One region of the Brevibacterium aurantiacum genome, then DNA from elsewhere that is predicted to be linked to it. Evidence: riboswitches for the same ligand, from Rfam matches in the RefSeq annotation. Region 1 holds a riboswitch; each other region holds the start of a gene.
The links. Region 1 has a riboswitch for thiamine pyrophosphate ahead of thiM (hydroxyethylthiazole kinase). Riboswitches for the same ligand answer to the same signal wherever they lie in the genome.

Region 1 (2,179 bases):
GACTGTGCTCCGTCGATCGCCTCGGCGTCGATCGCACTTGATTCGACCCTGTCTGATTCGACGTGGACCCCGGCCAGATCATCACCCGTGATCGTGTGCAGCGCATCGAGGAAGTTCACGGAGAAGCTGCCGGGTCCGCGTGCACCCTCGGCGGCGGTCTCACCGGCGACCTTGAAGTGAGCGTGGGCTGCGACCACGGCCTCGAACCTCGCCGAGGCGGTCGTTGCGCCCACGAGATACGCGGCGGTGACTGCGCCGAGAGAGCATCCGGTGCCGATGACCAGCGGCATAAAGGAGTGTCCCCCATCGAGGCGGGCGACATGGTCGGCCCCGTCGAAGTGAGCGACGATCGCGTCCTTGGGACCTGAGACGGCAACGATTGCTCCGGTGGACTTGGCCAGTTCGGCCGCGGCCGGAATCACCGCATCAACCTCGTCGGTGGAGTCCACTCCCCGACCACCCAGGCCCACTCCGGCCAGTGCCGCGATCTCGGAGGCGTTGCCACGGATGGCAGTGGGTGAAGAGTTCGCCGCGCGACGGATTCGTGTGGTCCGGAAGTCGACCGCCCCAATGCTCACCGGGTCGAGGACCCACGGCTTGGAGTCTGCATTGGCTGCGTCGATGGCGGCGTCAGCGGCAAGGAACTGCTGATTCGTGGCGGTGCCGAAGTTGACCAGCAGTCCGCTGGAGATGCGCGTGAACTGTGCGGCATCGGCCTCGTGGTCGAGCATCGCCGGGGCGGCACCGACGGCCAGGAGCACGTTGGCGCTGAATTGCTGCACAACGGTGTTCGTGATGCATTGGATGAGTGGATTGCTCGCACGCAGTCGTGCATTGGCAGAACGCAGGTCGAAGTCAACCATGACGATCCCTTCGCTAGTATGGCCCAGATCAGGTTCGATGGGTGTTCTCTCAGCCTCACGCGATCAACGTCAGGCACCCCATGTCATTGCCCACGACTGTATCAGCACGTCTGAAGTTGGGCGAAGCGGCAACGCTGAGGAGCGCGAGCGGAAACCTGAGAAGGGCAAACCGGAACCCGGGCCCACCTCGGCGCCTATATGCCAACACATCGAGCGGACCACTGATCATCGAGGGCACCAGTTGCAACTGGTACTTTCGACGCTCAGTGGTCCGCTCGATGAGCTTGCTTGGCGAGAGGGCGACCGGCGCTAACCGTGACCCTCGCTAACCCCGACGTTCGCTAACCCCGTCCGACGTACCTTTGTCCGCGGCGGCTCAGTGCGTCGATGACGACGGCCGTGAGCAGGACGAGCGCGGTGATGATCTGCTGTGCATCGGAGTTGAAGCCGATGAGGTAGAGACCGTTGTTGATCGCACCGACGACCAGGGCACCGAGTACGGCTGCCCAGGCTGTACCGCGACCACCGAAGAGCGAGGTGCCCCCGATGACCGCTGCGGCGATCGCGTTGAGCAGGTCCTGTGTGCTCACCAGCGTCGATCCCGCGTTGGTCGTCACACCGGTCTTGATGAAGCCGAACAATGCGGCCAGCACACCGGCGGCCATGAACACGCTGATGCGCACCCAAGTCACCCGAATGCCCGCACGTCTGGCGGCTTCGACCTTGCCGCCGACCGCGTAGATCGAGCGCCCGTACTTGGTCTTGCGCAGCACCAGATCGATGACGATCGCGATGACGATCATGAGGAAGAACGGCATCGCCAGACCGAAGTCCTGGTTGACCAGGATGAGGAACCCGAACACGACGACGGTGAGGATGGCAATGCGCACGATCACCGAGGTCCAGCTGGGACTGTCGAGTCCCTCGTTGTGACGGCGCAGCTTCGAGTAGATGATCCCCGCACCGAAGCCGATGACGGCGACTGCCCCGAATACGTAGGCCCAGATCGCCGGGAAGTAGAAGCTCGCAAAGTCGAAGGCGAAGGTGTCGGCCATCGACAGGTTCTTCTGCACGCCCAGAGTGGTCAACGTCAGCCCAGTGAACGCCAGCAACCCTGCCAAAGTGACCACGAAGGCCGGTATCCCGACCACCGCGAAGAACCAGCCCTGGATCGCGCCGACGACGAGACCCAATACCAGCATGATGACCAGTGCGATCAGAGGCGGAACCCCTTGCCTGACCACCAACACACCCAGCAGTGAGGCGGAGAGCCCACCCAATTGCGCCAGCGACAGGTCGATCTCGCCGAGGAGCAG
Region 2 (2,179 bases), 2.0 Mb from region 1:
AGACCCTGGGCAAGCAGGCCCGCTGGGCCGAGGACGATCACGGTGTCCACGTGATCGAGCCACAGTCCGACCCGGTGTTCGACGATGACCATCGTCGCCGAGGTAGCCGCCTGGGTCTCGAGGACAGCATCCCGAACGGAGGCGGCGGAATCCGGATCGATATTGGCCGTCGGCTCATCGAGGATGATCACCTGCGGTGCCATCGCGTGGATTCCTGCCAGCGCCAGACGCTGCTTCTGTCCTCCGGACAGTGCAGCGGTGGGATGGTCGTGGGGGAGACCCAGGCCCATTGCCGCAAGGGAAGTTGGAATGCGAGCGGCGATGACGTCGGCGGGCAGGCCCAGATTCTCCATGCCGAAGGCGACATCATCACCGACCCGGGAGAAGATCACCTGCGAATCGGGGTCCTGGAGGACCAGCCCGGTCTCACCTCGGCGCGGATCCGGTGGACGGTCACCGATGAGAAGCTGACCATCTGCCTCACCCGACTCGGCAGGCAGAACTCCGGCGATCGCATGCAGGAGGGTGGTCTTACCTGCCCCGGACGGGCCGAGCAGAAGCACCTTCTCACCTGCTGCGATGTCCAGATCGAGGGGACCGACCGCGGGTTCATCACGGTCGGCATGGCGCCACGAGAACCCGCGGGCGCGAATCGGCAGGGCCATCAGCGCGCTCGGCCGGAGGCGAAGGCGCTCAGGGCCCCGGTCTTCGCGATCGCCCGGTAGGCGAACCAGGCGCCGATGCCGGAGATGACGATGCCGGAGATGATCGCGCACACGGCATAGGCAGCCTGGTAGCCGAACTGCCATTCGGCGTTGTACATGATGTTCTCGCTCACGGACATGAACGCGGCGGCCAGCAGCCCGGCCAAGCTCGTGACCCACAGGGTGAACCTGCGATAGCCGAAGGCCGCGAAGATGAGTTCGGCGCCGAGGCCTTGGACGAGTCCGGAGAGCAGAACGGTGGCTCCGAAGTGAGAGCCCAGCACCGCCTCGACGATGGCGGCGATCATTTCGCACAGCAGAGCGGCACCGGGTTTGCGGATAATGGCACCGGCCAGAGGGCCGGCGAGGACCCAGAGGCCGGCGATGAGGCCGATCGATGGAGGGAAGGCCTGGAACCCGAGTTCGAGGACCTTCCAGCTCAGGGCCAGGACCCAGAAGATGAGTCCGACGCCGATTCCCAGCACGGCGGTGACAACGTAGTCGACGACCCGCCACTGCTTCGTCGCCGGTACCTGGGAATAGTGGGGCGCGGTCTTCACAGCGGAATCCGGCGCAGTCATTTCTGGCATAGTGCCTCCTCATATCAAGGAGGGGTAGAAGAGTCTCGACTTCCTTCGGCGGTGCTAGCCGCATCAGGTTCGAGGGTCTGCAGCTTCATCTGCACTCTCAGCGCCCCTTTCGGCGCTCCCCTGTCGTGAGAACCACTGTACCCCAGTCGACGCGCAGAGCTCGTTACGGAAAGTTCACCTGCCGTTGACTCGGCGGTCGCACGTCGGCGGCGGAGCTTTCATTACCGACGGGTAAGAATATTCGGGTGAAAGCACAACACCTGAGATCTCCGATGAGTATTCTGTCCGTTTCGGCACTGCTGGCGGCTCTCGTCGCAGTACCTGTCCCTGCGCATGCCGGGCTCACACCTGCCGAGCCCACGCAATCGCCCTCGACCTCGCCCTCGACGCAGCCAGAGGCGGACGAGGAGTCCGCGATCTCCGATGTGGTGCTGCAGGTCGGGGCGGATGAGAGCTCTCGCAACCTGTCATGGATGAGCGAGAACTCCGGTGACGGCGAGGTCCGCTGGGCTAAAACCTCGGAGCTTGAGGGCTCGGCTCTGCCCGAGGATGCCCATAGCGCCGAGACCAGCGACTCGGGCCTGTCGACCGATCTCAAGCGCCACTACAATCATGCGAGCATGACCGGTCTGGAGCCGGACACCGAATACTCCTACCAGGTCGGCAGCGAAGAGGATGGCTACTCAGCCGTGGCGCAGTTCGACACGGGTGGTTCCGGCGGCGACAGCGAATTCCTTGTCTTCGGTGACCCGCAGGTCGGGGCCGGCGGCGGGCAGCCCGATGACGCGACTGGTTGGGACAGGACCTTGAACTCGGGGCTGGAGACCGCGCAGGATCCGCGGTTCTTCTTCTCACTGGGCGATCAGGTGAACTCAGCAGGTGACC
Region 3 (2,179 bases), 1.4 Mb from region 1:
GGACCGACCGTCCTCACGACTCGTGGCACCGAGGACGAGTTCACCGTCGGGACGAGGCACAACGTAGACGGGCCGACCTTTGACCAGCCCACGGATCGTGCGTGTGAGAAGCGGGGTCAGAGTCTCGGGCGCCCGCAGTCTGATCACCTCGCCCCATACCTGGCGCAGGGGCAGCGCGGGAACTCCGGAGATGTCGTTGCAGGAACCGCCCGCGGCCACGACGACCTGATCGGCCTGCAGTCTCGTCCCATCCTCGAGTTCGACACCGACGGTCCGATCCGCCTGAGAGAGCAGACCGGTCACTCGGGCACGGACAACGGAGTCACCGAGGACGGCCAGCAGTGCACCAGTGAGTCGACGGGGATCGATCGAATGATCCCCGGGAATGGTGACCGCACCGCATACCCCGGGTGAGAGCGCCGGTTCCAGATCCCTGGCTCTTGACCCGGGAACGAGGGAGACGTCGAAACCGGCTGCGCGCTGCAGGTCGATGAGTTCGCGCAGAGAGGCGAGATCGGCCCGGTCACCGGCACACACAAAGGTCTCGGCGCTCGAATACCCCAGATCATGGCCAGACGCGGCAGCCAGCTCGGCGGCGAAGTCCGGGTACAGGTCTGCTGAGGCACGCATCAGCGGGTACAGGGGAGACTGCCCCCACACCACCTCGGCGGCCGGAGCCAGCATCCCCGCCGCAGCATGGGAGGTACCCATGGCGGGAGCCGGATCGATGATGGTGACGCTGACGCCGCGACGGCGCAGATTCCAGGCAGTGGACAAGCCGATGATCCCGGCCCCCACAACAATGACGTGCACGTGCTTCTCCCTCCGGCGGCATGATCCGCATCAGGTTGAACGGTCGGCACAAAGCCCTCTCAGCCCCCTTTATGAGGCTCCCGCGAACTCCTCTACTCTAGGAGCATGGCCGCAGATATGACAATGGACGCCGCAGTCCACGACACAGACAGAGCCGCACGACTGGACCGGCTTCACGCGTCCAGGCTCTATGTCTGCACCGATTCCCGCAGCGCGCAGGGCGATCTCCCCGAGTTCCTTGATGCCGCCTATGCCGGTGGCGTCGACATCATCCAGCTGCGCGACAAGGGCCTCGAAGCCCGCGCTGAGATCGAAGCACTCGAAGTCCTCAGGGAGGCAGCCCATCGTCACGGGAAGCTGTTCTCCGTCAACGACCGTGCCGATGTGGCCCTCCTCGTCGGCGCCGACGTCTTCCACATCGGCCAGGGCGACCTCACCAGCGAACAGGCACGCACGGTCCTCGGCCCCGACGTGATCCTGGGCCGCTCGACACACTCCATCGAACAGGCCCACGCCGCCGAGGCGGACCCCGAGATCGACTATTTCTGTCTCGGCCCCGTGTGGGAGACCCCCACCAAACCCGGCCGGGCCGCCATCGGAGTCGAACCCCTGCGTGCGCTCGCCACCACCGCAGCCAAACCCTGGTTTGCAATCGGTGGGATCTCCGCTGGTGAGCGGCTGGCGGAAGTCCAGGCCGCGGGAGCACAGCGCATCGTCGTCGTCCGCGCAGTGACCGCAGCAGATGACCCCGCGGCGGCAGCTAAGGAACTCAAACAGGCATTGTGACAGCGCGCAGCGCAGACGCCACGGAATCCATCTGACATGGGAGAGCACACAGTGAAGATACTCATTGCCGGAGCCGGCGCAACCGGCGGAGCGTTCGGCACCCGCCTGTTCGAAGCAGGACGCGATGTCACATTCTTCGTCCGCGAGGCCCGAGCACAGACGATGAGGGCCAACGGTCTGCGATTCGTTGCACCCGGGGAGGACCGGACGAACCACATCCCCGTCCTCACCGCAGCCGAACTCGCCACTGCCAACGGCTCGAGTTCGACGTCTTTCGACCTGGTGATCGTCGCGGTCAAGGCCAACGGTCTGGAGTCGATCATCGACGACATCAGACCCGCAGTGGGGGAGGACACCCTCATCATTCCGTTCCTCAACGGCATGGCTCAGATCGAGCGATTGGTCGAGGAGTTCCCCGGCCAGGTGCTGGGCGGTCTGGTCAAGATCGTCGGGACGATCATGGACGGTGCCGTCCACCAGATGACGGACCTCGCCGTTATGACCATCGGCGATCTCGACGGAACGGGCGTCCCGGATTCCATCGCCCAGGCCCTCGATGTTCCCGGCTTTAAGTTGCAGA
Region 4 (2,179 bases), 1.4 Mb from region 1:
TGTGGGACCGGCACTGTACTCGATGCACTCGGCGCGCGAAATGGTCGCCATCAGCGACGTCGTGGCCCTCGGGGCCGCAGCGACGACCTTCCTGCAGGGCGCGTAGCCGCGCGGCACACCGGCCACTCAGCGTCGATCGGGGCGCTCCGGCCGCGCATCGTCGATCGGGACGCCTCGGCAGCCGGCCGGCCGCGGGGCGGACGCGGGGTGCCTGAGTTGGGTGCCTGAGTTGGGTGCCTCGGCGGCCCAGCGCTTCGCCCGCCGAGCGCCTCGGCCACCGCTCACTTCGCCAGCCGGCCGGACGCTTCGGCAGTCGGAGCCTCGACAGCCGGACCTTTCGGCGAAACGAGTGGTCGCTTCGTGCGAAGAACTGCTCTCGATCATCGCCGCGGTCGAAAAACTCGTCGCCCTTGACGACTTTTTCGACCGCGGCGATGATCGAGTCGCACCGACCCCTCACCGTCGATCGCGACGCACCGAACACTCAGCGTCGATCGCGACGCACCGGCCGCGCATCGTCGATCGGGGCGCCTCGCCCGCTCACTGACAGCGGATTATTCTTAACTGAATTCCCAGGTCAGCGCCTCAGTTCGAGGTGTCTGCGCGGCACTGCGGGTTTGTCCCGGCGCCGCTGGGCGTGATAGAAGTTGCACGACCCCACGGGAGCCTTCTGAAGAGGCTGAGATCAGGCTGAAACCGCCTGAGACCGTAGAACCTGATCCGGTTGATACCGGCGTAGGAAGTGAGGACTGCAGATGACTGCATTCACCCCTGAAACAACCGACCACACCACCGCTGTCTCCTCGGCCGAGGAGCACCCGGACACGTTCTCCACCGAGGAGCACCCAGACGCCTTCTCCACCGAACAGTACGCGACCCACTCGCAGGCGTGGATCGAGGACGCCGAGCACGGAATCCGCGTGCCTGTCACGCGCATCGAACTCGACGACTCGAACTCTCGGCCAAATGAGCCCGTCCACGTCTACCGCACCTCCGGTCCCGGCAGCATCCCTGAGCAGGGTCTGCCTGCGCTGCGCTTCCCCTGGATCGACTCGCGCGTCGACACCGAAACGTATGAGGCGCGCGGACATCTCATCGCCGATGACGGCCGAGCCGCCGTGCGCCGCGGCGCTCCCTCCCAGCAGTGGCAGGGCCGCAAGCCGGTTCCGCGTCGAGCCAAGGCCGGCCGCACGGTGACTCAGATGCACTACGCCCGGCAGGGAATCATCACCCCGGAGATGCGCTTCGTGGCGCTGCGCGAACAGTGCGATGTCGAACTCGTCCGCTCCGAGCTCGCCGCCGGACGCGCGATCATCCCCAACAACATCAACCATCCCGAATCCGAACCGATGATCATCGGCAAGGCCTTCCTCGTCAAGATCAACGCGAACATCGGCAACTCGGCGGTCACCAGCTCCATCGCCGAGGAGGTCACCAAACTCCAGTGGGCCGCGAAGTGGGGTGCCGACACCCTCATGGACCTCTCCACCGGCAACGACATCCACACCACCCGCGAGTGGATCATCCGCAACTCCCCGATCCCCATCGGCACCGTCCCGATCTACCAGGCACTCGAGAAGGTCGACGGCGATGCGAACGCGCTGACCTGGGAGATCTACCGCGACACCGTCATCGAGCAGTGCGAGCAGGGCGTTGACTACATGACCGTCCACGCGGGAGTGCTCCTGCGCTACGTCCCACTCACTGCCGATCGGGTGACGGGCATGGTCTCGCGCGGTGGTTCGATCATGGCCGGCTGGTGCCTGGCCCACCACAAGGAGAACTTCCTCTACACCCACTTCGACGAGCTCTGCGAGATCTTCGCCCAGTACGATGTCGCCTTCTCCCTGGGCGACGGACTACGCCCAGGCTCCATCGCCGACGCCAACGATGCCGCCCAGTTCGCCGAGCTCGACACCTTGGCCGAGCTGACCGAGCGCGCGTGGACCCACGACGTCCAGGTGATGGTCGAAGGGCCCGGGCACATTCCACTCCACCTCGTGCGGGAGAACGTCGAACGCCAGCAGGAACTGTGTCACGGCGCTCCCTTCTACACCTTGGGTCCGCTGGTGACCGACATTGCGCCGGGATACGACCACATCACCTCGGCGATCGGGGCAACAGAGATCGCACGGTACGGCACAGCAATGCTCTGCTATGTCACGCCGAAGGAGCACCT

Region 2: another riboswitch for thiamine pyrophosphate. It lies ahead of CXR25_RS04975 (ECF transporter S component); the one in region 1 lies ahead of thiM (hydroxyethylthiazole kinase).
Region 3: another riboswitch for thiamine pyrophosphate. It lies ahead of thiO (glycine oxidase ThiO); the one in region 1 lies ahead of thiM (hydroxyethylthiazole kinase).
Region 4: another riboswitch for thiamine pyrophosphate. It lies ahead of thiC (phosphomethylpyrimidine synthase ThiC); the one in region 1 lies ahead of thiM (hydroxyethylthiazole kinase).

Annotation. Positions count from the first base shown of each region.
Region 1 is NZ_CP025333.1:3,128,726-3,130,904, forward strand. Features, by position in the region: gene thiM (hydroxyethylthiazole kinase) at 1-863, opposite strand, end outside; TPP riboswitch at 851-954, opposite strand; gene CXR25_RS14490 (sugar ABC transporter permease) at 1,205-2,179, opposite strand, start outside.
Region 2 is NZ_CP025333.1:1,092,366-1,094,544, forward strand. Features, by position in the region: gene CXR25_RS04970 (ABC transporter ATP-binding protein) at 1-665, opposite strand, end outside; gene CXR25_RS04975 (ECF transporter S component) at 665-1,285, opposite strand; TPP riboswitch at 1,318-1,426, opposite strand; gene CXR25_RS04980 (purple acid phosphatase family protein) at 1,567-2,179, shown strand, end outside.
Region 3 is NZ_CP025333.1:1,692,392-1,694,570, forward strand. Features, by position in the region: gene thiO (glycine oxidase ThiO) at 1-813, opposite strand, end outside; TPP riboswitch at 804-907, opposite strand; gene thiE (thiamine phosphate synthase) at 931-1,599, shown strand; gene CXR25_RS07830 (2-dehydropantoate 2-reductase) at 1,636-2,179, shown strand, end outside.
Region 4 is NZ_CP025333.1:482,468-484,646, reverse strand. Features, by position in the region: gene CXR25_RS02185 (M18 family aminopeptidase) at 1-106, shown strand, start outside; gene CXR25_RS18750 (hypothetical protein) at 350-547, shown strand; TPP riboswitch at 651-760, shown strand; gene thiC (phosphomethylpyrimidine synthase ThiC) at 756-2,179, shown strand, end outside.